4 regions of the Serratia nevei genome follow, and region 2 is predicted to be linked to each of the others. Evidence: predicted binding sites of a transcription regulator. Region 2 holds the regulator's gene; each other region holds the start of a gene.
What was found. The regulator PhoB, encoded in region 2, activates phosphate uptake and scavenging genes when phosphate is short. The targets are predictions, from matches to a motif close to CTGTCATAAAACTGNCNNAT.

Region 1 (7,615 bases), 2.4 Mb from region 2:
CATCGCCGGCCTGGAACGGGCGACCTCGGGCACGGTGACCGGCAGCGACGGTTTGCCGATCGCCGGGCGCATCGCCTACATGGGGCAAAAAGACCTGCTCTACCCGTGGCTGACCGTCGAGGAGAACGTCGCCCTCGGCTCGCGGCTGCGCGGCGAAGTGACGGATCGAGCGTGGGTGGCGCATCTGCTGGAGCGCGTGGGCCTGGCCGCGCATGGCCGCAGCCTGCCCGCCGCGCTGTCCGGCGGCATGCGCCAGCGCGCCGCCATCGCCCGCACTCTCTACGAACGCCAGCCGATCGTGCTGATGGACGAACCCTTTTCCGCGCTGGACGCCATTACCCGCGCCGAGATCCAGAGCCTGGCCGCCGAACTGCTGGCGCAAAACACCGTGCTGCTGATCACCCACGATCCGATGGAGGCCTGCCGCCTGAGCCACCGGCTGCTGGTGCTGTCGCCCTGGCCGCTGGGCCTCGACGATACCCACCGCATCAGCGGGCAACCGCCGCGCGCGCCGGATGACGCCGACCTGCTGAAAAGCCAGGCCGAGCTGCTGCAACAGCTGGTGAGGGCCGCGCAATGAAGATTGCCAAAGAGCGTGGGCTTACCCGCCTGCGGCGTGGGCTGACGGTGTTTGCCGGCCTGCTGCTGCTGTGGTGGCTGGCGGCGCAAAGCGGCATTCCGGCCTTTCTGCTGCCCACGCCGAGCGCGGTGGCGCAGGCGCTGTGGGACGGGCGCGGCTACCTCGCCTGGCACACGCTGGTCACCGCTTCGGAGATCGTCAGCGGGCTGGCGCTGGGTGTGCTGCTCGGCGCGGCGCTGGCGCTGTGCATGATCTTCTCGCCGCGCCTGCAACGCTGGCTGATGCCGCTGGTGCTCACCAGCCAGGCGATACCGGTGTTCGCCCTGGCGCCGCTGCTGGTGCTGTGGTTCGGCTTCGGCATGAGCGCCAAGGTGGCGATGGCGGTGCTGGTGATTTTCTTCCCGGTGGTATCGGCCTTTTTCGACGGGCTGCGCCGGGTCAACAACGACTATCTCGATCTGGCGCGCACGATGCGCGCTTCGCGCTGGGCGCAGCTGCGGCACGTGCGGCTGATGGCGGCGCTGCCGGCCTTCGGCTCCGGCCTGCGCATGGCCGCCGCCGTCGCGCCGATCGGCGCCATCATCGGCGAATGGGTCGGCTCGGCCGAAGGGCTGGGCTACGTGATGCTGAACGCCAACGCGCGCATGCAGACCGACGTCTGCTTCGCCGCGCTGTTTATTTTGGTGCTGATGACCGTGCTGCTGTGGGCTGCGGTGGATGCGCTGCTGCGGCGCCTGATCGCCTGGGCGCCGGAAAACGACTGATGATTGCAACCATAACCAGGGATAAAGGAACGACCATGATCAAACAAACCGTTTGCGGGCTGCTGCTCGGCGCAGCCATCACCGGCCAGGCCGGCGCGGCCGAAAAGCTGACGCTGGTGCTCGACTGGTACATCAACCCCGATCACGCGCCGATTATGGTGGCCGAGCAGATCGGCGCCTTCAAGGCCGAAGGGCTGGACGTCAAGATCGTGCCGCCGTCCGATCCGGCGCTGCCGCCGCGGCTGGTGGCCGCCAAACAGGCCGACCTCGCCATCACCTATCAGCCGCAGCTGCATTTCTTCGCCGATCAGGGCCTGCCGCTGATGCGCGTCGGCACGCTGATCAACACGCCGCTGAATACGGTGATCGCGCTGGATAAAAACATCACGTCGCCGGCGGATCTCAAGGGCAAAACAGTGGGTTACTCGGTCAGCGGCATCGAACAGGCGACGCTGGCCACCATGGTCGAACACGAGCACCTCAGGCCGCAGGACATCAAGCTTATCAACGTCAACTTCCAGCTGACCAGCGCCCTGCTGGCGGGCCAGGTCGATGCGGTGATCGGCGGCTACCGCAACATCGAAGCGCTGGAGCTGAAGCTGCAGGGCAAGACGCCGGTGGTGTTCAACGTCGAAGATTACGGCGTGCCGGCCTACGACGAGCTGATCATCGTCGCCCACCGCGATGCGGTGAACGAGCCGAAAATCCGCAAGTTCCTCGCCGCGCTGAAGCAAGGCAGCGACTACCTGCATGCGCACCCGCAGGACACCTGGCTGGCATTCGCCAAAGCGCACCCGGAGCTGAATACCGAGCTGAACAAACAGGCGTGGCAAGCCAGCCTGCCGCTGTTCGCCCGCGATCCGGCCAAGCTGGATCGGGCACGCTACCAGGCTTACGAACAGTTCCTGTTCGACAACAAGCTGATCAAGAAAATCACGCCGGTGGAACAGTACGCGGTGGAGCTGGACTGATCACGCCGAGGCGGCCGGTGGCGCCACCGTCACCTCGCCCTGGCCGCTGCGCTGCAAGGCCGCCTTCACCAACCCGTTGGCCTTGCAGCGCTCGATAAAATCGTTCACGTAGGTGGCGCCCTGAGTTTTTTGCCGCGGCACCGCCATCGCCTGCCGGATGGCGGTGAAGTGCCCCTCCAGCACCCGGTAGCCGGGATGGGCGGCCGCAGCGGCCAACAGCGGCTGGCGCACGCCGGCCGCCGCCTCCAGCCCCCGTTCGAAAAACAGCGCGATCGCCTCGGCGGAGGTTGCCGCCCGCACCAGCTGCGCCTGCTGCAGCGTGCGCGATAAAAACAGATCGTACGCCGCCCCCTGGCCGACCGCGATGCGCACCTCCGGCCTGTCGAGCTGCGCCACCTCAAAGTAAGGCGCGTCGTTCGCCACCAGATAGGTTCCCTCGATGATCACGTAGGGCTCGCTGAAGGCGATCTGCGCCGCGCGCACCGGCTCGATGGCCATAAACGCCAGGTTCCAGGCGCCGCTGTCCAGGTCGGCGAACACCTTGCCCGCCGCGTCATAGGTGACCAGTTCGAGCGCCACGCCCAGTTCCTGGGCCAGCGCGGCGGCCAGCTCCACCGAAGCGCCTTGCGGTTTGCCACCGGCCCCGGCCTGTGCCAGCACCGGATTGCCGTAGTTGATCGCCGCGCGCAACACGCCTTGCGGGGCCAGATCGTCGAGTACCGCGGCGGGAATCGTCTGCATACTTCCTCCTGAATGGCTGATGGGCGCACCGTCGTGGCGCTCATTAAGCGTAGAGCGAAACCTCCGACCAGCAAGCTTTCGCCGCCGAGGCCGCCGTCGGCGTGATTAACGTCACACTATTGTCATAAAAATGTACAATAGCCGCCGCTCGTCGGCCGTAGCGGGAGATCGCGCGTTGTTCCGCCGCCGGCAATAGGCTATACCCTTCACTTTTCGCGCCGCGGCACGCTCGGCGGCGCAAACCAGGGCAGCAACGGTTTTATTTCAATCAGACAAGGTTTGGCGGATGGTTTTAGCAGTCGTTTCGTTTGTTCTCTTTTTGGCGTCGATTTTGATTTATCGCACCCGGGCCGCCGCCAACCGCTGGTGGTTCGCCATTCTGCTGACGCTGCTCGGCAGCTATCTGGTGCTGAACGTCATCCTGATCGCCAGCAACTACTTCACCGGCGACGGCATCACCGACGCGGTGATTTACACCGTCACCAGCAGCCTCAAAGGCGCGGGCATCAGCAAATACGTGCTGCCGTTTATCGGCCTGCTGGCGGCGTTGGGACTTATCTTCGCGGTGCTGGCCCGCAGCCTGCTGCGCCGCAAGGCCAAAGGCAGCAGCGTGGCCTACAGCGTCGTCGCCGTGCTGCTGGCGCTGTTCTCGGTCGGCACCACCCCGGCGTTTCAGGACATCTCGCTGCTGGTCAAGAGCCAGATCGTCGGCGATACCGCCGATTTCACCACCTACTACAAGGCGCCGAAAAAGACCGTACAGGGCAAGCGGCCGAACCTGGTGTACATCTATGCCGAGAGTCTGGAGCGCACCTACTTCGATACCGAGCTGTTTCCCGGCCTGGCCGACGAGCTGAACGCCCTGCGCACGGACAGCATCGATTTCAGCAACACCCAGCAGCTGCCGGGCACTGGTTACACCATCGCCGGCATGGTCGCCTCGCAGTGCGGCATTCCGCTGTTCGCGCCCTTCGACGGCAACGCCTCCAGCGCGGTCTCCACCTTCTACCCGGAGAACGTCTGCCTGGGCGACGTGCTGAAGGCCGCCGGCTACAGCAACTATTTCTATCAGGGCGCCGAGCTGGCGTTCGCCGGTAAAGACACCTTCCTGAAATCCCACGGCTTCGACCACGTTTACGGCTTCAAAGAGCTGCGCGAACAGGTCGCCGATCCGAGCTACAAAAACGACTGGGGCTGGTACGACGACAGCGTGCTGGACGTGGTGTACGGCAAGTTCGTCGAGCTGTCCAGGCAGCGCCAACCGTTCTCGCTGTTTACCCTGACCGTCGACACCCATCACCCAGACGGCTTTATCTCCGCCGGCTGCAGCAAAAAGAGTTACGCCTGGCAGAACAAGGAAAACCGCTCGCTGAGCGCGGTGGCCTGCAGCCAGCAACACATCGCCGCGCTGATCGGCAAGATCAAACGCTCGCCCTATTTCAGCAATACCGTGATCGTGGTGTCCTCCGATCATCTGGCGATGAACAACACCGCCTACGATATCCTGACCAAACAGAAGCGCCGCAACCTGTTCTTTATCATCGACGGCACCCGGCCGCTGGCGGAGCAGCGCAACGAGAAGCGCAGCACGCTGGACAACGGCGCCACGGTGCTGGACGTGATGGGCGGCGACAACTACATCGGCCTCGGCCGCAGCAGCCTGTCGGCGCCGTCGCTGTCTACGGTGTTCCTGAACATCGAAGAGAAGATCAACGGCTGGAAACCGGCGGTGATCAACCAGTGGGGCCTGCCGAACCGCATCAGCGACTACAGCGTGGATACGCGCCAGCGCAGCTTCAGCTTCTCCGGCGTCACCTACAAAGTGCCGTTTATCCTGCGGGTGGGCGATAACCGCATCGAACCGATGTTCAACGTCTACCTTTCCACCCCGCTGCGCAAACAGCTGGCCGGGCTGGGCGCGGGGGAAAAATTCGTCTGGGTCGATAAATGCTATGAGATCGGCCGGGTCTGGGCGCCGCAGCTGGCGCTAAGCACCGACATCTGCGTGGCCTCCGGCACCCTGGCCTCACCGCCGCAGATCGTGCAGGCCAGCGGCGAACGCTTCCGCGGCAAGGTGAGCTTTACCGCCCCGGCGGCGGACAGCGTCGCCGATTATCAAAACGCCGTTGCTCGCCTGCAGGTGGACGACGCGGCGATGAAGTACCGGGCGGACAGCATCGAGTTCATGCTGCCCGGCCTGCCGGAGCAGGTGAAGGCCATCACCGGCGTTTCCGGCGTCGAGGAGTGGGGCCGCTGGTCCGACGCCAACCTGGCGCCGGCGGTCGACATCGATTACGTCGATCCGCTGCCGAAGCGCTTCGATCTGGTGCTGCGCGCCCGCGCCTACGGCAATAACGTCGGCGAACCGATTTCGGTGCGCGTCGGCGACGAAGAGCGCTTCGTGTCGCTCGGCGAACAGGACAGCACCGTCACCCTGCGCTTCGACAACCCGCGCGGCGCGCAGAAGATCAGCATTACCCCGCCGGCCCCCACCGAGCCGAAAGAGAGCGCCAGCGGCGGCTTTACGCCGAAGAAGCTGGGCATCGGCCTGGTGTCGTTGAAGGTCGAGGCGGCCGACCCCGCCTCCTGATCCCCGCGCCTTCACGGGCGCGGTATTTTCTTTGCCGCGCCCGTCATTTCGACCAAGCTTTTACGCCCTTCTTCGGCTAACCTGTGACGGTAAAACGCCGCAACCCCGCCACAGAGCCGGGACATCCAAGGAGAAAGTATGAGCTATGCCCCACCTCGCAGCGGCCTCAGCGCCGATCAGGCACTCGATCAACTGGAAGCCCTGTATGACGCCGCGGTAGACGCGCTGCGTCAGGCGGTCGGCGACTTTATCAGCCACGGCACGCTGCCGGATGCGCAGGCGCGCGCCGCCGGGCTGTTCGTGTATCCCGAACTGCGCGTCAGCTGGGACGGGCAGCAATCCGGCCCGAGCAAAACCCGCGCCTTCGGCCGCTTCACCCATCCCGGCAGCTACAGCACCACCGTGACCCGGCCGCAGCTGTTCCGCCACTATCTGGCCGAACAGCTGGCGATGCTGGAGCACGATTACGCCGCCCATATCGAAGTGGCGCCGTCGCAGCAGGAGATCCCGTTCCCTTACGTGATCGACGGCTCCAGCCTGGCGCTCGATCGCTCGATGAGCGCCGGCATCGCGCAGCATTTCCCCACCACCGAGCTGGCGCAGATCGGTGACGAAACCGCCGACGGCCTGTACCACACCACCGACAACCATTTCCCGCTGTCGCATTTCGATGCGCTGCGCGCGGATTTCTCGCTGGCGCGGCTGCGGCACTACACCGGCACGCCGGTGGAGCACTTCCAGCCGTTCGTGCTGTTCACCAACTACACCCGCTATGTGGATGAGTTCGTGCGCTGGGCCTGCGCGCAAATCGCCGATCCGGCCAGCCCGTACATCGCGCTCTCCAGCGCCGGCGGCACCTACATCACGCCGGAAACCAGCGCGCCCGAACAGGCGGTGTCCGATCTGGCGTGGAAAAACCACCAGATGCCGGCCTATCACCTGATTTCGCGCACCGGCCAGGGCATCACGCTGATCAACATCGGCGTCGGCCCCTCCAACGCCAAAACCATCTGCGATCACCTGGCGGTGCTGCGCCCGAGCGCCTGGCTGATGATCGGCCACTGCGGCGGCCTGCGCGAAAGCCAGTCGATCGGCGACTATGTGCTGGCCCACGCCTATCTGCGCGACGATCACGTGCTGGATGCGGTGCTGCCGCCGGATATTCCGATCCCGAGCATCGCCGAGGTGCAGCGCGCCCTGTACGACGCCACCAAGATGGTCAGCGGCATGCCCGGCGAAGAGGTCAAACAGCGCCTGCGCACCGGCACCGTGGTCACCACCGACGACCGCAACTGGGAGCTGCGCTATTCCGCTTCGGCGCGGCGCTTCAACCTCAGCCGCGCGGTGGCGGTCGACATGGAGAGCGCCACCATCGCCGCTCAGGGTTACCGCTTCCGGGTGCCGTACGGCACGCTGCTGTGCGTCTCCGACAAACCGCTGCACGGCGAAATAAAACTGCCGGGCCAGGCCAACCGCTTCTATGAAGGGGCGATCTCCGAGCACCTGCAGATCGGCATCTGCGCCATCGATCTGCTGCGCGCCGAGGGCGACCGCCTGCACTCGCGCAAGCTGCGCACCTTCAACGAACCGCCGTTCCGATAACGGTTATCAGGCCCGCTGCGGCGGGCCGTTTTTTCCTCAACGCACCAGCGCCAGCGCGCGTTTCTCCTGGCTGCGGCCGCCGGCGATCGACAGCAGAATGTCTTTGACCAGCAGCGCCGGGGCGGACAGCGCCTGTTGGCCCGACATGCACAGCGCCAGCGGCACCGACATCGTCGGCGCATTGATGCGCGCCATCCAGGCCTTGGCCGGGCCGATCATCGCGCGTGCCACCGATTCCGGCAGCACGGTCGCCCCCAGCCCGCCGGCGATCGCGGCGCTCAGCGCGCCCGAGGATTCGATCTCCCCCACCACGTTGACAGCCAGCTTGCGCAGCGCCATCGCCTCTTCCAGCTGATTGCGCACCGCA
Region 2 (7,615 bases):
CTGCTGCAGGGCACCGTCGGCGAAATCCACCAGGAAGACGCTTTTGGCTTTGCCCAGTTCATCGAAGCTGAGCGGAATCGGTGAGCCGCTATAGCGAATATGTTCCGACTTGGCGACGTTCTGCGCGCGGTGAATGTGGCCCAGCGCGATGTAATCGGCAGGGGGGAAGGCCTGCGCCGGGAAGGCATCGAGGGTGCCGATATAGATGTCGCGCACCGAGTCGGAGGTGGTGACGCCGACGGTGGTCAGGTGGCCGGTGGCGACGATCGGCAGCGGCAGGCCCAGCTGCTCGCGGCGTTCGCAGGCCGCCAGATACAGCGCCTGGTAATGTTCGGCAATGGCTTCCTGCAGCGCCTGCTGTTTCTGCGCGCCGGATTCGCCGGCGCGGCTGGTGAGCAGATCGCGCGGCCGCAGAAAAGGAATGGCGCACAGCACGGCGCCCGGCTGGCCGTCGCGCCGGTTAAGCACCACGATCTGCTGCTCAAGGGAGCCCTGCGCACTCGCGATCACCGTGGTGTTCAGGCAAGAGAGCAGTTCCCGCGATTCGTTCAGCGTCGCTACCGAGTCGTGGTTGCCGCCCAACACCACCAGTTGGCAGCCGGTGCGCTGCAGTTCCACCACGAAGCGGTTGTACAGCTCGCGGGCGTAGCTGGGCGGCGAGCCGGTATCGAACAGGTCCCCGGCGACGATCAGCGCATCCACCTGCTGCTGCTCGATCTGTTCGATCAGCCAGTTCAGAAAAGCCTGGTGCTCGGCGGCGCGGCTTTTGGTGAAAAAGTACTGGCCAAGATGCCAGTCAGAGGTGTGGATCAGGCGCATGACACTCCCGGATGCAAAGGTAATGGCGATGATTATAAAGGCCGCGGCGGCGCCTGTCCCGGCGCAATAGCGACGACTACGGAATGATTTTTCTTTGCACCGGGAAATAATCGCTATGCTTACTGCCTATAACAGCCGCTTTTTTTCATAAAAGTGTCACAAAACTGACGCATAATGGCGCCCGCAAAGTCGCTAACACATTGGCAGGATTGACGATGGCAAGACGCATACTGGTGGTGGAAGACGAAGCGCCGATCCGTGAGATGGTGTGCTTTGTGTTGGAACAGAATGGTTACCAACCGTTGGAAGCCGAGGATTATGACAGCGCCGTGACGCGCCTGTCTGAGCCGTTCCCTGATTTGGTGTTGCTCGACTGGATGTTGCCCGGCGGTTCCGGCATTCAGTTTATCAAACATATGAAGCGCGAAGCGCTGACCCGCGATATTCCGGTCATGATGCTGACCGCGCGCGGCGAAGAGGAAGACCGCGTGCGCGGCCTGGAAGTGGGGGCGGATGATTATATCACCAAGCCGTTCTCGCCCAAGGAGCTGGTGGCGCGCATCAAGGCGGTCATGCGCCGCATTTCACCGATGGCGGTGGAAGAAGTGATTGAAATGCAAGGGCTGAGCCTGGATCCGTCCTCCCACCGCGTGATGGCTAACGATCAGGCGTTGGACATGGGGCCGACCGAGTTCAAGCTGCTGCACTTCTTTATGACCCACCCAGAGCGGGTTTATAGCCGTGAGCAGTTGCTTAATCACGTCTGGGGCACTAACGTTTATGTGGAAGACCGTACCGTTGACGTGCATATCCGTCGGCTCCGCAAGGCGTTAGAAACCAGTGGGCATGATAAAATGGTTCAAACCGTTCGGGGCACCGGCTACCGGTTCTCAACGCGCTACTGATCGCGCCGCGCTGGAGAATATGCCGTGTTAGAACGTCTGTCGTGGAAGAGGCTGGCTCTGGAGCTGGCTCTTTTTTGTCTGCCCGCCTTACTGCTGGGGCTGATTTTCGGTTATCTGCCCTGGTTCCTGCTGGCCTCCGCGCTGGCTGCGCTGGTGTGGAATTTCTACAACCAGCTCAAACTCTCCCATTGGCTGTGGATCGACCGCAGCATGACGCCGCCGCCCGGCCGCTGGAGCTGGGAGCCGCTGTTCTATGGCCTGTATCAGATGCAGCAGCGCAATCGCCGCCGCCGGCGCGAGCTGGCGCTGCTGATCAAGCGCTTTCGCAGCGGGGCCGAATCGCTGCCTGATGCGGTGGTGATGACCACCGTCGAAGGCAATATCTTCTGGTGTAATGGGCTGGCGCAGCATCTGCTCGGCTTCCGCTGGCCGGAAGACAACGGCCAGCACATCCTCAACCTGCTGCGCTATCCGGAATTCAGCCACTACCTGCAGCAGCAGGAGTTCTCGCGCCCGCTGACGCTGCAGCTGAACAACGAACACTACGTCGAATTCCGCGTAATGCCTTACTCCGAAGGGCAGCTGCTGATGGTGGCGCGCGACGTCACCCAGATGCGCCAGCTGGAGGGCGCGCGGCGCAACTTCTTCGCCAACGTCAGCCATGAGCTGCGCACGCCGCTGACGGTGCTGCAGGGCTACCTGGAGATGATGGGCGATGAAGAGCAGGACGGCTCGCTGCGCAGCAAGGCACTCAGCACCATGCAAGAGCAGACCCGTCGGATGGACGGGTTGGTCAAGCAGCTGCTGACGCTGTCGCGCATTGAGGCGGCGCCCAATGTCGACATGAACGAACGGGTGGATATCCCGCTGATGCTGCGGGTGTTGCAGCGCGAGGCGCAGTCGCTGAGTGGTGGCAATCACGAGATCACCTTCCGGGTTAACGAACAGCTCAACGTGTTCGGTAATGAAGACCAGTTGCGCAGCGCGGTGTCTAACCTGGTGTACAACGCGGTCAACCACACGCCGAAGGGCACCCATATCGAAGTGAGCTGGCAGCAGACGGCGCACGGCGCGCAGTTCCAGGTCAGCGACAACGGGCCGGGCATCGCCGCCGAACACCTTCCGCGCCTGACCGAGCGTTTTTACCGCGTCGACAAGGCCCGTTCGCGCCAAACCGGCGGCAGCGGGCTGGGGCTGGCGATCGTCAAACACGCGCTCAGCCATCACGACGCGCGGCTGGAGATCCTCAGCGAGCCGGGGATCGGCACACGCTTTATCTTTACCTTACCCAACCGGTTGATTGTTCCCGCCGCTTTATCAGAGAATGCGGTGAAAAATTAACGCGAGACACCGGTATGACCCGAATAACCCGAGGGCTGTTGCTTTGCCTGGCGCTGCTGGCCGGACGCGGCGCGCTGGCGCAGCCCGATGGCATGTTGGCGGGCAACCTGTCCAGCGTCGGCTCCGACACCCTGGCGAATCTGATGGCGCTGTGGGCGCAGGATTTCAGCCGGCATTACCCCAACGTTAACCTGCAGATCCAGGCCGCCGGCTCGTCGACCGCGCCGACCGCGTTGGCGGCGGGCGCCGCGCAGCTGGGGCCGATGAGCCGGCCGATGAAGGCCGCCGAGGTTTCGGCGTTCGAACACCGTTACGGCTATGCGCCGGTGGCGGTGCCGGTGGCGGTGGATGCGCTGGTGGTGTTGGTGCATCAGGACAACCCGCTGCGCGGCCTCAATCTGCAGCAGCTCGATCGCATTTTCTCCGCCACCCGGCGCTGTGGCGAAAGCAAACCGCTGACGCGCTGGGGCGAGCTGGGGCTCAGCGGCGACTGGGCGACGCGCTCGCTGCAGCGTTTCGGCCGCAACTCGGCATCCGGCACCTACGGCTATTTCAAACTGCGCGCGCTGTGCGGCGGCGATTTTATGCCGCGCGTCAATGAGCTGCCCGGTTCGGCCTCGGTGGTGCAGGCGGTGGCCGGTTCGCTCAACGGCATCGGCTACGCCAGCATCGGTTTTCGCGCCAGCGGCGTGCGGCTGCTACCGTTGGCGGAGTCGGGAGAGGACTATGTCGCGCCTACCGCCGCCAACGTGCGCAACGATCGCTACCCGCTGTCGCGCTATCTGTATATCTACATCAACAAAGCCCCCAATCAACCGCTGGAGCCGCTGACCGCCGCGTTCCTCGATCGCGTGCTGTCGACCGCAGGGCAGAGCCTGGTCAATCACGACGGCTATTTGCCGCTGCCGCCGGGCGCCTTGCAGAAGACCCGTCAGGCCCTCGGGCTGCAGCCGCTCGCGTCGGCCACGGTGCAATAAGCGACAAAAAGCGGCGTAATTTTCGCCTTTTTTCACGGCCAAATGGAGCTTATACCACGCGAAAACCGGGCATTTACTGGCGTTTTCGCGCGGTAAAGTGGTATATGCTTCACGTTTCGTGAATTCGTTGTTCAAAAATGATACAAATCATGTAGTGTATATTTATTGATAGCCAATATGATCGACTGGTGGCTAAAGTTTATATGGTCGATAGCTCTGCTTTTCGCCGTGTGGCTTGCCTTGAAGCGCTATAAACGTTTACCTTAGCCCTCGTTGTCGGATTAAACCTCCATTTTTATAACTCCTAAAATTTTGCCCATCTTCATGAGCGGCCACTTTCGAATAGGGACATAAACGCCGGATCGACTGCGTTTAGGGTGCTTATTTGGCGCTGCAACGATCGGGCATGCCGGCAACCGGGTGGGGCGTTACGCCACCACGCTATCGGACAATTTTTTTCATTTGAACAGGCAACACGACATCGTATGAGTCATCGTTTAACGTCAAAAGATATCCTGGCACTGGGCTTCATGACCTTTGCCTTATTCGTTGGGGCTGGGAACATCATCTTCCCGCCGATGGTCGGCTTGCAGTCCGGTGAACACGTCTGGACCGCGGCGCTGGGCTTCCTGATCACCGCCGTCGGTCTGCCGGTCATCACCGTCATCGCGCTGGCGCGCGTCGGCGGCGGCATCGACGCCCTCAGCTCACCGATCGGCCGTGGCGCCGGCCTGCTGCTGGCGACCGTCTGCTACCTGGCCGTCGGCCCGCTGTTCGCCACGCCGCGTACCGCCACCGTGTCCTTTGAAGTGGGTATCGCCCCGCTGACCGGCGACGGCGCCATGCCGCTGTTCATCTACAGCCTGGTGTACTTCGCGCTGGTGATCGGCATCTCCCTGTATCCGGGCCGCTTGCTCGACACCGTCGGCCACGTGCTAGCACCGCTGAAGATTGTGGCGCTGGCCGTATTGGGCATCGCCGCGTTGCTGTGGCCTGCCGGCGCGCCGATCCCGGCGACGGCGGCTTACCAGAGCGTGCCTTTCTCCTCCGGCTTCGTTAACGGCTATCTGACCATGGATACGCTGGGTGCGCTGGTATTCGGCATCGTTATCGTCAACGCGGCGCGCTCGCGCGGCGTGAAAGACGCCGGTCTGTTGACCCGTTACACCATTCTGGCCGGTTTGATCGCCGGCGTGGGCCTGACGCTGGTTTACCTGAGCCTGTTCAAGCTGGGCTCCGGCAGCGGCGCGCTGGTGCCTGACGCCACCAACGGTGCGGTGATCCTGCACGCTTACGTTCAGAACACCTTCGGCGGCCTGGGCAGCTTCTTCCTGGCGGCGCTGATCTTCATCGCCTGTATGGTGACCGCAGTCGGCCTGACCTGCGCCTGCGCCGAGTTCTTCGCGCAATACCTGCCGTTCTCGTACAAGACGCTGGTATTTATCCTGGGCCTGTTCTCGATGGTGGTGTCCAACCTCGGCCTGAGCCACCTGATCCAGATCTCCATTCCGGTGCTGACCGCGATTTATCCGCCGTGCATCGTGCTGGTGGTGCTGAGCTTCACCCTGCGTTGGTGGCACAGCGCGCCACGCATCATCGCGCCGGTGATGCTTGTCAGCCTGTTGTTTGGTATCCTTGACGCGGTGAAAGCCTCCAGTTTCCAGCAGCTGCTGCCGGCCTGGACCACTCACCTGCCGCTGGCAGAGCAGGGGTTGGCATGGTTGCCGCCTTCGCTGCTGATGCTGGTGCTGGTCGCGATTTATGATCGGGTGTGCACGCGTTCCCGAGTGACCGCGCACTGATAATTCCCCGGCTTAATCCAGGGCCACGGACATGTCCGTGGCTTTTTTACGTTTAAAACTATGGGTCATCTTCATGCAACAACAGTCACCCACCACGGCCCCCGACAATAAGCTGAAACGCGGCCTCAGTACGCGTCATATCCGCTTTATGGCGCTGGGATCGGCCATCGGCACCGGGTTGTTCTACGGCTCGGCGGACGCCATCAAAATGGCCGGCCCGAGCGTGCTGCTGGCTTACCTGATCGGCGGCATCGTGGCCTTTATCATCATGCGCGCACTGGGGGAGATGTCGGTCAACAACCCGCAGGCCAGCTCGTTTTCCCGCTACGCGCAGGACTACCTCGGCCCGATGGCGGGTTACATCACCGGCTGGACCTACTGCTTTGAAATTCTGATCGTCGCCATCGCCGACGTGACCGCCTTCGGCATCTATATGGGGGTCTGGTTCCCGGAAGTGCCGCACTGGATCTGGGTGCTGAGCGTGGTGCTGATCATCGGCGCCATCAACCTGATGAGCGTCAAGGTATTCGGCGAGCTGGAGTTCTGGTTCTCGTTCTTCAAGGTCGCCACCATCATCATCATGATCGCGGCCGGCATCGGCATCATCATCTGGGGCATCGGCAACGGCGGGCAACCGACCGGCATTCATAACCTGTGGTCGAACGGCGGCTTCTTCAGCAACGGCTTTATCGGCATGATCCTGTCGCTGCAGCTGGTGATGTTCGCTTACGGCGGCATTGAAATCATCGGCATCACCGCCGGCGAAGCCAAAGATCCGAAAAAATCGATTCCTAAAGCCATCAACTCGGTGCCGTGGCGCATTCTGGTGTTTTACGTCGGCACGCTGTTCGTCATTATGTCTATCTACCCATGGAACCAGGTGGGCACCAACGGCAGCCCGTTCGTGCTGACCTTCCAGCATATGGGCATCACCGTGGCGGCGGGCATTCTCAACTTCGTGGTGATCACCGCTTCGCTGTCGGCGATCAACAGCGACGTGTTCGGCGTCGGTCGCATGCTGCACGGCATGGCCGAGCAGGGCCACGCGCCGAAGATGTTCAGCAAGGTGTCGAAACGCGGCATTCCCTGGGTGACGGTGGTGGTGATGATGCTGGCGCTGCTGCTGGCGGTATACCTCAACTACATCATGCCGGAGAGCGTGTTCCTGGTGATCGCGTCCCTGGCGACCTTCGCCACCGTGTGGGTGTGGATCATGATCCTGTTCTCCCAAATCGCCTTCCGCCGCAGCCTGAGCAAAGAGCAGGTGAAGCAGCTGGCGTTCCCGCTGCGCGGTGGGGTGTTCACCTCGGTGGTGGCGATCGTGTTCCTGGTGTTCATCATCGGCCTGATCGGCTACTTCCCGACCACGCGCGTCTCGCTGTACGCCGGCCTGGTCTGGGTGGTATTGCTGCTGGCGGGATACTGGTTTAAGGTCAACCATCAGAAAAAACGCGCGCCGCTGGCGACGCAGCAAGACTAAATGGAAAAACACCGGCTGAGGCCGGTGTTTTTTTAGCGTTTGTCTTCCACTTCATCCTCCCCGGCGGCGCGCGCTTCGATACGCATGTCGCCGCCGTTAAGGCGTTCTTCCTCTTCCTCGCCGGCGCAGCGCGCCAGCACTTCGCGAATGTCCTGCATGTTGCTGCTGAGGGCGCTCAGCGAAGGTTGCAGATTGCGGGGCATGCGGCTTTCGTCCAGCGAAGCGCTGTGCAGGCAGCCGATAAACAGCAGGGTGGCCATCAGGGCAAACAGCCGATGACGTAACCGTTTC
Region 3 (7,615 bases), 1.1 Mb from region 2:
CATCTTTCTCGGCAGTGCTATCTGGCTGGCGTTGGCGCTGATCTATCTCTGCCGCTGCCTGATTGACCCACGCGCGGTGCGTGACGAGTTTCGCAGCAACACTCAGTTCAGTTTTATCAGCTTGCTTCCGGCAGGCGGCGTGTTGGTGTCCATCGGTTTGCACCCCTACAGCCTGCCGCTGGCGAATGGGCTGATGGTCGCGGGCTCCGTCGGCCAGCTCATCTTCTCGGCCTGGCGCTGTGCGCCGTTGTGGCGCGGCGAGTTCGCGTCGGAGGCCACGACGCCGGGATTCTACCTGCCGACGGTGGCCGCTAACTTTATCTGCGCGATGGCGTTTGGCACCGCCGGCCACCCTGATATCGGCATGATGTTTCTTGGCGCCGGTTTGATTTCATGGCTGACCCTCGAACCCGCCATTATCCACCGTCTGCGCACCAAGGCCGCGCTGCCGGCCGCCGCCCGCGGCGTTATCGGTATTCAGCTGGCTCCGGCCTTTGTCGCCTGCTACGCGTGGTTATGCGTCAATGGCAACGACTTCGATACGTTCGCCTTAATCCTGTTGGGCTACGGCCTGCTGCAGCTGTTTTTTATGTTCCGGTTGGTGCGTTGGTTTTTTGCCGGTGGCTTCAGCCCGGGCATGTGGGCTTTCTCGTTCGGCTTATCGGCGATGGCGAACGCGTCGCTGCGGTTGTTGCAGAGCCAGCGCGGGGCCGATATGCAAGTGCTGGCCTGGGGGCTGTTCGCGTTGGCTAACCTGCTGCTCGTCGGCCTGATGGTGAAGACGCTGTGGCTGCTGTTGCGTGGGAAACTGCTGCCCGCCAAAACGCCGGTGGCGGGATGAACCCGCCCTCAGCGGCTACTGGGGGCGGTCTCTTGTCGGCTTACAGCAAAAACTCGTGCAGCGCCGGGTCTTTGCGATCCAGATAGTGGGTCGAACGGATGCGGCGGATGGTGCGTGACTTGCCGCGGATCAGCAGGGTTTCGGTCGTGGCCATGTTGCCCTGGCGGCTGATACCCTCCAGCAGATCGCCCTTGGTGATGCCGGTGGCGGAGAAGATCACGTTGTCGTTGCGCGCCATCTGGTCCATGCGCAGCACCTGACCGGCCTCGATACCCATTTCCCGGCAGCGCGCCAGCTCCTGTTCGCCGATGCGGCGGTTCTCGGCGCTGTCGCCTTTCACTTCATGGCGCGGCAGCAAACGCGCCTGCATGTCGCCGTCCAGCGCGCGGATCACCGCAGCTGAGATCACCCCTTCCGGCGCGCCGCCGATGCCATACATCACATCGACCTCGCTTTCCGGCATGCAGGTGAGAATGGAGGCCGCCACGTCGCCGTCAGGAATGGCGAACACCCGCACGCCCAGCTGCTGCATCTGCGCGATGACGCCGTCGTGGCGCGGTTTGGCCAAGACGATCACCGTCAGCTGCGACAGCGGTTTGCCCAGCCGTGCGGCGACGTTCTGCAGGTTCTCCGCCAGCGGCAGGTCGAGATCGATGGCGCCGCGCGCCGCCGGGCCGACCACCAGCTTCTCCATGTACATGTCCGGCGCGTGCAGGAAGGTGCCGCGATCGCCCACCGCCAATACCGCCAGCGCATTCGACTGGCCCATGGCGGTCATGCGGGTGCCTTCGATCGGATCGACCGCGATGTCGACCGCGTCGCCCTGGCCGGTGCCGACCTGTTCGCCGATATACAGCATCGGCGCTTCGTCGATCTCGCCTTCGCCGATCACAATGCGGCCATCGATATCCACTTTGTTGAGCATGATGCGCATGGCGTGGACCGCCGCGCCGTCGGCGGCGTTCTTGTCGCCGCGTCCCAGCCATTTGTAGCCCGCCAGCGCGGCGGCTTCGGTAACGCGGGAAAATTCGATGGCTAATTCACGTTTCATGGCAAACCTGTCTGTGAGAAAGGGAAGAAAATATCGGCAAAGTCTATCACAGCACGGTGGCGGCGGGGCGGGGCAAAAAAAAGCGCCGCCCGCAGGCAGCGCTTGTTGGAGAAACGGCAGCGTCGAGATTACTCGTGATCTTCCCATGCCTGAGCACGAGCCACCGCTTTTTTCCAGCCGCTGTAGCGGTAGTTGCGTTCGGTGGTTTCGATGCTTGGGCGGAATTCGCGCTCAATCACCGCTTTGCTCTTCACTTCATCCAGATCGTTCCAGTAGCCGATGGCCAGGCCCGCCAGGAACGCGGCACCCAGCGCCGTCGATTCACGCACCTCAGGGCGTTCTACGCGGGTGCCGAGGATATCGGACTGGAACTGCATCAGGAAGTTGTTGGCGACCGCGCCACCGTCCACGCGCAGCGATTGCAGGCGGGTGTTGGCGTCGGCCTGCATGGCGTCCAGCACGTCACGGGTCTGGAAGGCGATGGATTCCAGCGTGGCTCGGATGATGTGGTTGCTGTTGGCGCCACGGGTCAGGCCGAAGATGGCGCCGCGGGCATACGGATCCCAGTAAGGGGCGCCCAGGCCGGTAAAGGCCGGCACCACATAGACGCCGTTGCTGTCTTTCACCTTGGTGGCGAAGTATTCGGAGTCGGCGGCGTCGCTGATCAGTTTCAGCTCATCGCGCAGCCACTGGATAGACGCACCGCCGATGAACACCGCGCCTTCCAGCGCATAGTTCACTTCGCCGCGCGGGCCGCAGGCGATGGTGGTCAGCAGGCCGTTTTTCGAGCGCACCGCTTCTTTGCCGGTGTTCATCAGCAGGAAGCAGCCGGTGCCGTAGGTGTTCTTCGCCATGCCCGGTTGAACGCACAGCTGGCCGTACAGCGCTGCCTGCTGGTCACCGGCGATACCGGCGATAGGAATACGCGTACCGCCCTTACCGCCGATGTTGGTCTGGCCGTACACCTCGGAGGAAGGACGGACTTTCGGCAGCATGGCGCGCGGGATATCCAGCACTTCCAGCATGCGCTCATCCCAGTCCAGCTCGTGGATGTTGAACATCATGGTGCGTGAGGCGTTGGTGTAATCGGTAACGTGTACGCGGCCCTGGGTCATTTTCCACACCAGCCAGGTATCGACGGTGCCGAACAGCAGTTCGCCGCGCTTGGCGCGCTCGCGGGCGCCTTCGACGTTGTCCAGGATCCACTTCACCTTGGTGCCGGAGAAGTACGGGTCAACCACCAGGCCGGTGTTGTGACGGATGTACTCTTCCAGGCCGTCGCGCTTGAGCTTCTCGCAGATGTCGGCGGTGCGGCGGCACTGCCAGACGATGGCGTTGTAAATCGGCTTGCCGGTCTCTTTTTCCCAGACGATGGTGGTTTCGCGCTGGTTGGTGATGCCAATGCCGGCGATCTGATCGGAACTGATGTCGGCTTTCGCCAGCACTTCTACCAGCGTCGAGCTTTGCGACGCCCAGATCTCCATCGGGTCGTGCTCAACCCAGCCGGCCTTTGGATAGATCTGCGGGAATTCGCGCTGCGATACCGCAACGATGTTGGCGTCGTGATCGAGCACGACGGCGCGTGAACTGGTGGTCCCTTGGTCGAGTGCGACAATGTATTTTTTTTCTACAGTCATGGTAATTATCCTGCTGTTGTTAACCGTGTAAAACTGCACCCATCACGCTTTGCGCTGCTGGGTCTTGGCATCAGGCTCTTCTTCCGTCACGCAGACGTCGCACGGCAGGTGGCGGCCAATCAGCGCGCGGTAACCGAAAGCGCCCAGGCCACAGCCGACGATAGGGGCGAAGATCGGCACCAGGAAGTACGGGATGTCCCGTGCGCCGGTGAAGGCGACTTTGCCCCAGCCGGCCAGGTAGGCAAACAGTTTCGGCCCGAAGTCACGCGCCGGGTTCAACGCAAAGCCGGTCAATGGTCCCATGGAGGCGCCGATCACGGCAATCAGAATACCGATCAGCAGCGGGGCCAGCGGGCCGCGCGGAATGCCGTTGCCGTCGTCGGTCAGCGCCAGGATCAGGCACATCAGAATGGCGGCGATCACCGTTTCTACCAGGAAGGCCTGGCCGACGGAGATGTGCGCGTTAGGGTAAGTCGAGAAGATGCCCGCCAGTTCGAGGCTTTCGTTGCTGCCGCGCACCATGTGGTGAGCCGCTTCAAAGTCGAAGAACAGGTTGTAGTACAGCCCATAGACCAGGGCAGCGGCGCAGAAGGCACCGGCGACCTGTGCAATGATGTAAGGCACCACTTTGCGCCCGTCGAAGCAGGCGAACAGCCACAGAGCGAGGGTGACCGCAGGGTTGAGATGCGCGCCGGAAATGGCGGCGGTCAGATAGATGGCCATGGCGACGCCCAGGCCCCAAATGATGCTGATTTCCCACTGGCCGAAGCTGGCACCCGCCAGTTTCAGCGCGGCAACGCAGCCTACGCCAAAGAAGATCAGCAGCGCCGTGCCGAGGAACTCGGCGATGCACTGGCCTTTTAATGTCGGACTGGTGGTTTGGCTCATAATGTTGTTGTCCTGCAAAACGGCGGTTGTTGGTTTATAGGCTCAGTTGGGTATACATCCGGCCTATGGGCACAGTTTTTTTCATCTCGTCCAATTATTGAATAAGGACGTGATGTAAATTTATCGTTAACGAACATAAACGAGAAATAGCGAAATCAAAATGTGTGTGGCGCGTCATAAAATTGAGCGATTTCGCGTCGTTTAGTGTTCTTTCTGAGCCATAAAAGTGTGATCTGACCAGTGGTTTGGCGAGGGTTGTTAACAACTCGCGGCGGTGGCGGCGGGGATTTTCAGTTTTTGCTGATGGCGGGGGCAGGAAAATTGCAACAGACTGCGCGATGATCCGGTATGTTGCTAGACAGGCGGAGACTGGCTACTTACAATCGTTTTTAACGAATCGAGACTGGCGCGCCTTCCGTAACGGCGCGCGTCACTGAGCGCGATGCAATATTCGCAGTAGCTGCAGCCGACGTTGCGGCCGCTACTTATAGATGTACGCCTTGCTATCATGAGGGGACTGAAGCATGTCATTTGAAGTATTTGAGAAACTGGAAGCAAAAGTACAGCAGGCGATTGATACCATCACCTTGTTGCAGATGGAAATTGAAGAGCTGAAAGACAAAAACAACTCTCTGTCGCAGGAAGTTCAGGCTGCCTCCGGCAACCACGAAGCGCTGGTGCGCGAAAACCAACAGCTGAAAGAAGAACAGCACGTATGGCAAGATCGCCTGCGCGCTCTGCTGGGCAAAATGGAAGAGGTCTGATTCCTCACGCCATGCAGCAACGAAAAGGGCGCCTCAGGCGCCCTTTTTCATGACCGAAAATCACTCGATGTCGAGCGGGTCTTCGGAGAGGATGATGCCGGTGTTGTCGGCATACAGGTGATCGCCGGAGAAGAAGGTGACGCCACCGAAGTTGACGCGGATATCGCTTTCGCCCACGCCTTCGCTCACGGCACCCACCGGGATCGCCGCCATCGCCTGAATGCCGATGTCGAGTTCTTCCAGATCGTCCACCTGACGCACCGCGCCGTACACCACGATGCCTTCCCATTCGTTCTGGGCGGCCAGGCGCGCCAGTTCGGCGTTGATCAGCGCCCGGCGTACCGAACCGCCGCCGTCGACCAACAGCACGCGGCCGCGGCCGTTTTCTTCAAGCAGATCGAACAACAGGCCGTTATCCTCAAAGCATTTCACCGTGGTGATCTGCCCGCCAAATGAAGTACGCCCGCCAAAATTGGAGAACAGAGGTTCAACAACGTTCACCTCTTCATGATAGATGTCGCAAAGTTCGGAAGTATCGTATTTCATAGGATTTTACGTCTGTTTGCCGCTGGAATGTTCAGTATATCCCTTTATTCGCCCTGTTGGCAAAATCATCAGTTTTTAACTGAGCGCCACGCCGATGGCGAACAGCAGGTTGGCCAGCAACGCCGCCTTGACCATGTGTTCCAGCATCGGCCGCATGCCGACCGGCGTCGGATCGCGCAACACGCGCAGGCCGTGGCGCACCAGCAGCGGGATCGCCAGCACGAACAGCCAGCCCCACGGGCTGTGGAGATTGAACAGCGTAAACAGCGCGAAACACAGCACCGCGCCGCCGAGCAGCAGGGCATGGTAAATGCGCGCCTTGTGCGGGCCGAGGCGCACCGCCAGCGTGTTCTTGCCGTTTTCGCGATCGCTCTCGATATCGCGCAGATTGTTGATGTTGAGCACCGCCGTCGCCAGCAGGCCACAGGCGGTGGCCGGCAGCATCACGACGCTGTCGAAGGTGTGCGTTTGCAGATAGTAGGTGCCGGCCACGCTCAGCCAGCCGAAGAACACCAGCACCGAGATGTCGCCCAGCCCCAAATACCCGTAGGGCTTGTTGCCGACGGTATAGGTGATGGCCGCCACGATAGACAGCCCGCCCAGCACCAGGAAGCCCACCACGTCGCTGGGTTGCTCGCAGGCGACTGCGATCAGCGAACAGCCGGCGAGGGCGATCAGCACCACCGTCACCACCAGCGCCCGTTTCATCTGCGCCTGGGTGATCATGCCTTTTTGCATGCCGCGCAACGGCCCGATGCGATCTTCTTTGTCGCTGCCTTTGACCGCATCGCCGTAGTCGTTCGCCAGGTTGGAGAGGATCTGCAGCAGGCCGGCGGTCAACAGCGCCAGCAGCGCCACTTCAGGTTTCAGGCTGCCGTGCCAGGTGGCGATGGCCGAGCCGACCACGATGGAGGCAAAAGCCAACGGCAGGGTGCGGGGGCGTAGACTTTCCAGCCAGGCGGAGATCGGGGTGGTGGAGGTTGATGAGCTCATGTTTCGCTTCTGTCAGTGAGTTGCGGTGTCCGTTAGAAATAATTGTGGGAGGCAATGCCTCCCACACAGATGACTGACAAGACAATGATTGAGCGATTATAGGATAAAACGACTCAAATCTTCATCCGCCACCAGTTCATCCAGATGACTGCGCACGTAATCCGCATCAATTGTAATGGATTGGCCATTAATTTCACTCGCATCGTAGGAAATATCTTCCATCAGACGTTCCAGCACGGTGTGCAGACGACGCGCGCCGATATTCTCGGTGCTTTCGTTGACCTGCCACGCGGCTTCGGCGATGCGGCGGATGCCGTCGGCGGTGAACTCGATGTTGACGCCTTCGGTGCCCATCAGCGCTTTGTACTGCTCGGTCAGCGACGCGCTCGGCTCGGTCAGGATGCGCTCGAAGTCTTCGGTGGTCAGCGCCTGCAGCTCAACGCGGATCGGCAGACGGCCCTGCAGTTCCGGGATCAGATCCGACGGATTGGCGGTCTGGAACGCGCCGGAAGCGATGAACAGGATGTGGTCGGTCTTCACCATACCGTGCTTGGTCGATACGGTGCAGCCTTCCACCAGCGGCAGCAGATCGCGCTGCACGCCTTCGCGCGAGACGTCCGGACCGGAGCTCTGGCCGCCGCGCTTACAGATTTTGTCGATCTCGTCGATAAACACGATGCCGTGCTGTTCAACCGCTTCGATCGCCTGCTCTTTCAGCTCTTCCGGGTTCACCAGTTTTGCAGCTTCTTCTTCCACCAGCAGCTTGAAGGCTTCTTTGATCTTCACCTTGCGCGGCTTTTGCTTCTGGCCGCCGAGGTTCTGGAACATCGACTGCAGCTGGTTGGTCATCTCTTCCATGCCCGGAGGCGCCATGATTTCCACGCCCATCGGCGCC
Region 4 (7,615 bases), 1.0 Mb from region 2:
CGCCGCCCAAATGACGGAAGTCCTGCCCTTTGACGAAATAGAAGATAAATTCGCAGATGTTCTGGCAGCGGTCGCCGATGCGCTCGATAGAACGGGCGCAGAACAGCGCGGTCAGCACGCTGGGAATGGTGCGTGAGTCTTCCATCATGTAGGTCATCAGCTGACGCACGATGCCTTCATACTCCTGGTCGACCTTTTTATCTTCGCGGTAAATACGGATCGCCTCGTCCAGATCCATGCGCGCGAAGGCATCCAACACGTCGTGCAGCATCTGCACGGTGTGGCGCCCCAGCGATTCCAGGCTGACCAACAGCGGCTGGTGCTGGTGCGAGAACTTTTCCAGCGCGGTGCGGCAAATTTTGTCCGCCACGTCGCCGATGCGCTCCAGCTCGGAAATGGTTTTGATGATCGCCATCACCAGGCGCAGATCGCTGGCGGTTGGCTGGCGCTTGGCGATGATGCGCACGCAGGCTTCGTCGATCGCCACTTCCATCATGTTGACCTTGGCGTCGCCTTCGATCACGCGCTTGGCCAGCTCGCCATCCTGATTGTGCATCGCGGTGATGGCGTCGGTCAGCTGCTGCTCCACCAGCCCGCCCATGGTCAGCACCTGGGTGCGGATATGCTCAAGCTCTGCGTTGAACTGGCCGGAAATGTGTTTATTTAAATTCAGGTTATCCATGATGCTTCCTATCAACCATAACGGCCAGTGATGTAGTCTTCAGTCTGCTTTTTCTGCGGCGCAGTGAACAGGTTATCAGTATCACTGAACTCGATCAGCTCGCCCAGATACATAAATGCGGTAGAGTCGGAGCAGCGCGCCGCCTGCTGCATGTTGTGCGTCACGATCACCACGGTGTAGTCGGCCTTCAGCTCGCTGATCAGCTCTTCAATCTTGCCGGTGGAGATCGGATCCAGCGCCGAGCAAGGCTCATCCAGCAACAGCACTTCCGGACGAATGGCGATGCCGCGGGCGATGCACAGACGCTGCTGCTGGCCGCCGGAGAGGCTGTAGCCGCTCTGGTGCAGCTTGTCCTTGGTTTCGTTCCACAGCGCCGCCTTGGTCAGCGCCCACTGCACGCGCTCGTCCATATCGGCGCGCGACAGCTTTTCAAACAGGCGAACGCCGAAGGCGATGTTGTCGTAAATCGACATCGGGAACGGCGTCGGCTTCTGGAACACCATGCCGACCTTGGCGCGCAGCAGCGCGATATCCGAGTTGTCGGTCAGGATGTTCTGGCCGTCCAGCAGGATGCCGCCTTCCGCGCGCTGTTCCGGGTACAGCTGATACATCTTGTTGAAGGTGCGCAGCAGGGTGGATTTGCCGCAGCCGGATGGGCCGATAAACGCGGTGACCTTGTTCTTGGCGATATCCAGCGTGATGTTCTTCAGCGCATGGAATTTGCCGTAGTAGAAGTTCAGATCGCGTACCTGAATTTTGCTGCTGGAAGCGTCAGTAACCATACTCATCAAGACTTCTCTCTTTTCATCAGCGCCGCCAAAGCGGCGCTCAAAATTTTATGAATGCTTTTTCTTGGCGAAAATCACGCGCGCCAGGATATTCAGTAACAGTACGCACAGGGTGATCAACAGCACCCCGGCCCAGGCCAGCTGTTGCCATTCGGCGAACGGGCTCATGGCGAATTTGAAGATGGTCACCGGCAGGTTGGCGATCGGCTGCATCAGGTCAGTGCTCCAGAACTGGTTCGACAGCGAGGTGAACAGCAGCGGTGCGGTTTCCCCCGCGATGCGCGCAATCGCCAGCAGCACGCCGGTGATGATGCCGGACACCGACGCCTTCAGCGTGATGGCAGAAATCATACGCCATTTCGGCGTACCCAGGGCGTACGCGGCCTCGCGCAGCGTATCCGGTACCAGCTTCAGCATGTTTTCGGTGGTGCGAATGACGATCGGCACCTGCAGCAGCGCCAGCGCCACGATGCCGGCCCAGCCGGAGAAGTGTTCCATCTTCGCCACCACGATGGTGTAAACGAACAGGCCCACCACGATCGACGGTGCGGACAGCAGGATATCGTTGATAAAGCGGATCACTTCCGCCAGCCAGGATTTACGGCCGTATTCCGCCAGGTAGATGCCGGCCATGATGCCCAGCGGCGTACCGAAGATGGTCGCCCACAGGATCAACAGGCCGCTGCCGGCGATGGCGTTGGCCAAGCCGCCGCCCGCGGTATTCGGCGGCGGGGTCATTTCGGTGAACAGCGCCAGCGACATACCGTCGAAGCCTTTGGTGACGGTGGCGATCAGGATCCAGATCAACCAGAACAGCCCGAACGCCATGGTCGCCATCGACAGGAACAGCGCGAGGCGGTTTTTCTGCCGGCGCCAGGCCTGCATTTTGCGGCGGCTTTCCGCCAGAACGACTGCGTTTTGCATATCCATCGTCGCCATGTTAACGCCCCTCATTCTTGGCCAGACGCATGATCATCAGTTTCGACAGCGCCAGCACGATAAAGGTGATAACAAACAGAATCAGGCCCAGCTCCATCAACGCGGCGGTGTGCACGCCGGACTCGGCTTCGGCGAATTCGTTGGCCAGCGCCGAGGTGATACTGTTGCCCGGCATGTACAGCGAAGCGCTGTCGAGCTGGTAGGTGTTACCGATGATAAAGGTCACCGCCATGGTTTCCCCCAGCGCGCGGCCCAGGCCCAACATCACGCCGCCGATGACGCCGTTTTTGGTGAACGGCAGCACGATGCGCCAGATGACTTCCCAGGTGGTGCAACCGATGCCGTAGGCCGACTCTTTCATCATCACCGGCGTCTGTTCGAACACGTCGCGCATGACCGCGGCGATGTAAGGAATGATCATGATCGCCAGGATCACCCCGGCGGCCAGAATGCCGATGCCGAAGGCCGGGCCGGAGAACAGCTCGCCGACGATCGGAATGCCCGACAGCACTTCGCCCACCGGCGTCTGGAAGTATTCGGCGAACAGCGGGGCGAACACGAACAGGCCCCACATGCCGTAGACGATGCTCGGGATGGCCGCCAGCAGCTCAATGGCGATGCCCAGCGGCCGCTTCAACCAGTTCGGCGCCAGTTCGGTCAGGAACAACGCGATGCCGAAGCTCACCGGCACGGCGATGATCAGCGCGATAAGCGAGGTGACCACGGTACCGTAGATCGGCACCAGCGCGCCGAACTGCTCCGCCGGCGCGTCCCACTCTTTGGTCCACAGGAAAGCGAAGCCGAATTTCTGCATGCTTGGCCAGGAGGCGAAGATCAGCGAAACGATAATGCCGCCCAGCAACAATAGGGTAATCAGCGCAGCCAGTCTCACCAGCGCGCTGAAAATGATGTCACCGTTTTTGCCCGGTGCTTTGATGGTCGGCTTGTACTCAGCCATAGATTACTCTCTGTTTGAACCCTGGCAGCCCCAACCGGGATCGGAGCCTGAAGAACTGTGTGGGGCGCGGCGAGCCCGCGCCCCTGCGTTGTTAGTACAGCGCTTTACCTGAACTGTCTTTTACGTTGGTTTTCCAGGCCGCGCGCACCTGCTCAACCACTTCTTTCGGCAGGGTGGCGTAATCCAGCTCGTTAGCCTGTTTGCCGCCGGTTTTGTAAGCCCAGTCGAAGAACTTCAGCACTTCGGCGCCCTGAGCAGGGTTTTTCTGCTCTTTGTGCACCAGGATGAAGGTGGTGGAGGTGATTGGCCACACGTTGTCGCCTTTCTGGTCAGTCAGATCCTGAGCGAAGGTCTTGCTCCAATCCACGCCTTTGGCCGCGTTGCTGAAGCTCTCTTCAGTCGGGCTGACCGGTTTGCCGTCGGCGGAAACCAGCTTGGTGTAAGCCAGGTTGTTCTGCTTGGCGTAAGCGTATTCTACGTAGCCGATAGAGCCTGGCAGACGCTGAACGAAGGCGGCGATGCCGTCGTTGCCTTTGCCGCCCAGACCGGTCGGCCAGTTAACGGTAGAACCGGCGCCAATCTTTTCTTTCCACTGCGCGTTGGCCTTGGACAGGTAGCTGGTGAACACGAACGAGGTGCCGGAACCATCGGCGCGGCGCACCACGGCGATGTTCTGGTCAGGCAGTTTCACGCCTGGGTTCAGCTTGGTGATAGCCGGGTCGTTCCATTTTTTGACGTTGCCCAGGTAGATATCGCCCAGGGTTTTACCGTCCAGAGTCAGTTCGCCGGATTTAATGCCCGGGATATTCACGGCCAGCACCACGCCGCCAATCACGGTCGGGAACTGGAACAGGCCGTCGGCCGCCAGCTTGTCGTCAGACAGCGGGGCGTCGGAGGCGCCAAAGTCAACGGTGTTGGCCACGATTTGCTTCACGCCGCCAGAGGAGCCGATGCCCTGATAGTTAACTTTGTTGCCGGTTTCTTTCTGATAAGAATCTGCCCACTTGGCGTAAACCGGAGCGGGGAATGTCGCACCTGCACCGGTCAGGCTGGCAGCAGCGAACGCGGACACGGCGGTCAGGGAGAAGGTCGCTGCCACAATACTGGCGACGGTGGTACGCATCAGTTTCATAATCCCTCCTAATGGGATATTTAAAATCGACTTCGAGTCGTTTTAATCAGAGTAAGTATTGCTGCAGGAGGGAAAATAGGACAGTTTGGTGACAGAAAAATGTACGCAATATGACAGTTATATTACAGTGCATTTGAGGGGTGGTGATTTATATAAAAATCAACTTGTTAAATCAAAAACAGCGCAATTGCCAAGCAATAAAAAAACCGTTTGGCCACGTCCTATCCGCTTGAATATGACAACGTTTATCCCTGAATCGGCGCCGCTGTCATCTTTCGCGTTACTCATGAAAAAAGCCGGCGCTAAGGCCGGCTTTTGCAGTTTACCTGCGGCAGATTACTCTACGGTGACAGACTTCGCCAGATTGCGCGGCTGGTCAACGTCGGTGCCTTTGATCAGCGCCACGTGGTAAGACAGCAGCTGCAACGGCACGGTGTAGAAGATCGGCGCCACGATTTCCTCGACGTGCGGCAGAGGAATGATGGTCATGCCTTCGCTGCTGACGAAGCCGGCGTCCTGATCGGCGAACACGTACAGCTGGCCGCCGCGCGCGCGCACTTCTTCAATGTTGGACTTCAGCTTTTCCAGCAGTTCGTTGTTCGGCGCCACCACAATCACCGGCATATCGGCGTCGATCAGCGCCAGCGGGCCGTGTTTCAGCTCGCCCGCCGCATAAGCTTCGGCATGAATATAGGAGATCTCTTTCAGCTTCAGCGCCCCTTCCATGGCGATCGGATACTGATCGCCGCGGCCGAGGAACAACGCATGGTGCTTGTCGGAGAAGCCTTCCGCCAGCGCTTCGATCTCTTTATCCATCGACAGCATCTGCTCGATGCGCGCCGGCAGCGCCTGCAGGCCGTGCACGATCTCCTGCTCCACGCTTTCCGCCATGCCTTTCAAGCGGCCCAGGCGCGCCACCAGCATCAACAGCACGGTGAGCTGCGTGGTGAAGGCCTTGGTCGAGGCTACGCCGATTTCCGTGCCGGCCTTGGTCATCAATGCCAGATCGGATTCGCGCACCAGCGAAGAGCCCGCAACGTTACAAACGGCCAGCGAACCGAGATAACCCAGCTCTTTGGACAGGCGCAGCGCCGCCAGGGTGTCGGCGGTTTCGCCGGACTGCGACAGGGTGATGATCAGGCTGCCCGGGCGCACCGCCGATTTGCGGTAACGGAACTCGGAGGCGATCTCGACGTCGCACGGCACGCCGGCCAGCGCTTCGAACCAGTAACGCGCCACCATCCCGGAGTGGTAAGAAGTGCCACAGGCGATGATCTGCACGTGCTGCACCTTGGCCAACAGCTCATCGGCGCGCGGGCCCAGCTCGCTCAGGTTGATTTGGCCATGGCTGAAACGCCCTTCCAGGGTGTTTTTCAGCGCCAGCGGCTGTTCGTAGATCTCTTTTTGCATGTAGTGACGGTAAGCGCCCTTGTCGCCGGCGTCATACTGCACCTGGGATTCGATCTCAGGGCGCTCAATGGCGTTGCCCTGCTTGTCGAAGATGTTGACGGTGCGGCGAGTCACTTCCACCACGTCGCCTTCTTCCAGGAAGATGAAGCGGCGGGTGACCGGCAGCAGCGCCAGCTGATCGGAAGCAATGAAGTTTTCCCCGACGCCGCGGCCGATAACCAGCGGGCTGCCGGAGCGCGCCGCGACCAATACGCTCGGATCGCGGCTGTCCATCACCACGGTGCCGTAGGCGCCGCGCAGCTGTGGGATCACGCGCTGAACCACTTCCAGCAGCGTACCGCCCTGCAGTTGTTCCCAGTGCACCAGGTGCGCAATCACTTCGGTGTCGGTTTCGGAGCTGAAGCGATAACCGCGTTCGATCAGCAGTTCGCGCAGCGGTTCGTGGTTTTCGATGATGCCGTTATGCACCACGGTAATGTAGTCGGAAACATGCGGGTGCGCGTTCGCCTCGGTCGGTTCACCGTGCGTTGCCCAACGGGTGTGAGCGATGCCGGTACCGCCGTGCAGATCGGTCTGCTCCGCCGCTTCGGCCAGTTTTTGCACCTTGCCTACGCGGCGCAGGCGGCTGACGTTGCCTTTTTCGTCGACCACTGCCAGACCGGCGGAGTCATAACCGCGGTACTCAAGACGACGTAAACCTTCCAACAGGATTTCTGCGATATCACGTTGCGCTACTGCGCCTACAATTCCACACATCAGTTATATTCCTAATGAACGCCCTTCATGGGCGCTTTCGATGCCTTGACCTGATTTTTGCCGGTTTTTACCGTGCGCCCCCCGAGCCTGTAGATGGTGGGGGTTATTATGTTTTGTATTGGGCTCGTGAACGGAGCCCAACGCAAAACACACTATGACTTCTTCTTCACCGGACGTTGCCAGCCCTGAATGTGCACCTGCTTGACGCGGCTCAGCACCAGTTCGTTCTCGGCTATATCGCGCGTCACCGTGGTGCCGGCGGCGATGGTGGAGCCTTTGCCGACCGACACCGGCGCCACCAGCTGTGTATCGGAACCGACGAATACGCCGTCGCCGATCACCGTCTTGTGCTTGTTGGCGCCATCGTAGTTGCAGGTGATGGTGCCGGCGCCGATATTCACGTCATCGCCGATTTCGGCATCGCCCAGATAGCTGAGGTGGCCGGCCTTGGAGCCTTTACCCAGACGCGCCTTTTTCATTTCCACGAAGTTGCCGACGTGAGCCCCTGCCGCCAGCTCCGCGCCTGGGCGCAGGCGGGCGAACGGCCCCACGGTGCAGTCGGCTTCCAGCACGCTGTCCTCCAGCACGCTGTAAGGGCTGATCTCGCAGTCATCACCGATTACGCAGTTTTTCAGCACGCAGCCGGCGCCGATTTTCACCCGGTCGCCCAGCTTGACGTGACCTTCAATAATCACATTTGCATCAATAGTGATGTCGCGGCCGTGAACAAGTTCCCCGCGCAGATCGAAACGCGCCGGATCCAGCAACATCACGCCAGCTAACAGCAGCTTTTCAGACTGTTCCGACTGGAAGACGCGCTCCAGGGTCGCCAGCTGCAGGCGGTTGTTCACGCCTTCCACTTCACTCAGGCGCAACGGGTGCACGGTTTCGATTTTCTTGCCGTCGGCATGGGCCAACGCAATGATATCGGTGATGTAGAACTCACCCTG

Region 1: the regulator PhoB is predicted to act here: its motif matches at 3,176-3,195, upstream of opgB (phosphatidylglycerol--membrane-oligosaccharide glycerophosphotransferase).
Region 3: the regulator PhoB is predicted to act here: its motif matches at 4,589-4,608, upstream of V8N38_RS24785 (MIP/aquaporin family protein).
Region 4: the regulator PhoB is predicted to act here: its motif matches at 4,575-4,594, upstream of pstS (phosphate ABC transporter substrate-binding protein PstS).

The regions. Positions count from the first base shown of each region.
Region 1 covers NZ_CP149940.1:3,354,876-3,362,490, forward strand. The annotation lists gene V8N38_RS16085 (ABC transporter ATP-binding protein) at 1-580, shown strand, start outside; gene V8N38_RS16090 (ABC transporter permease) at 577-1,344, shown strand; gene V8N38_RS16095 (ABC transporter substrate-binding protein) at 1,380-2,315, shown strand; gene V8N38_RS16100 (transporter substrate-binding domain-containing protein) at 2,316-3,056, opposite strand; gene opgB (phosphatidylglycerol--membrane-oligosaccharide glycerophosphotransferase) at 3,343-5,646, shown strand; gene V8N38_RS16110 (AMP nucleosidase) at 5,785-7,248, shown strand; gene nac (nitrogen assimilation transcriptional regulator NAC) at 7,285-7,615, opposite strand, start outside.
Region 2 covers NZ_CP149940.1:988,391-996,005, forward strand. The annotation lists gene sbcD (exonuclease subunit SbcD) at 1-819, opposite strand, end outside; gene phoB (phosphate response regulator transcription factor PhoB) at 1,035-1,724, shown strand; gene phoR (phosphate regulon sensor histidine kinase PhoR) at 1,749-3,065, shown strand; gene V8N38_RS04660 (PstS family phosphate ABC transporter substrate-binding protein) at 3,080-4,042, shown strand; gene brnQ (branched-chain amino acid transport system II carrier protein) at 4,528-5,844, shown strand; gene proY (proline-specific permease ProY) at 5,918-7,324, shown strand; gene V8N38_RS04675 (hypothetical protein) at 7,357-7,615, opposite strand, start outside.
Region 3 covers NZ_CP149940.1:5,196,966-5,204,580, reverse strand. The annotation lists gene tehA (dicarboxylate transporter/tellurite-resistance protein TehA) at 1-841, shown strand, start outside; gene glpX (class II fructose-bisphosphatase) at 882-1,892, opposite strand; gene glpK (glycerol kinase GlpK) at 2,021-3,529, opposite strand; gene V8N38_RS24785 (MIP/aquaporin family protein) at 3,572-4,417, opposite strand; gene zapB (septal ring assembly protein ZapB) at 4,942-5,181, shown strand; gene rraA (ribonuclease E activity regulator RraA) at 5,242-5,727, opposite strand; gene V8N38_RS24770 (1,4-dihydroxy-2-naphthoate polyprenyltransferase) at 5,803-6,720, opposite strand; gene hslU (HslU--HslV peptidase ATPase subunit) at 6,817-7,615, opposite strand, start outside.
Region 4 covers NZ_CP149940.1:5,321,455-5,329,069, reverse strand. The annotation lists gene phoU (phosphate signaling complex protein PhoU) at 1-682, opposite strand, end outside; gene pstB (phosphate ABC transporter ATP-binding protein PstB) at 694-1,464, opposite strand; gene pstA (phosphate ABC transporter permease PstA) at 1,519-2,409, opposite strand; gene pstC (phosphate ABC transporter permease PstC) at 2,411-3,367, opposite strand; gene pstS (phosphate ABC transporter substrate-binding protein PstS) at 3,459-4,499, opposite strand; gene glmS (glutamine--fructose-6-phosphate transaminase (isomerizing)) at 4,836-6,665, opposite strand; gene glmU (bifunctional UDP-N-acetylglucosamine diphosphorylase/glucosamine-1-phosphate N-acetyltransferase GlmU) at 6,818-7,615, opposite strand, start outside.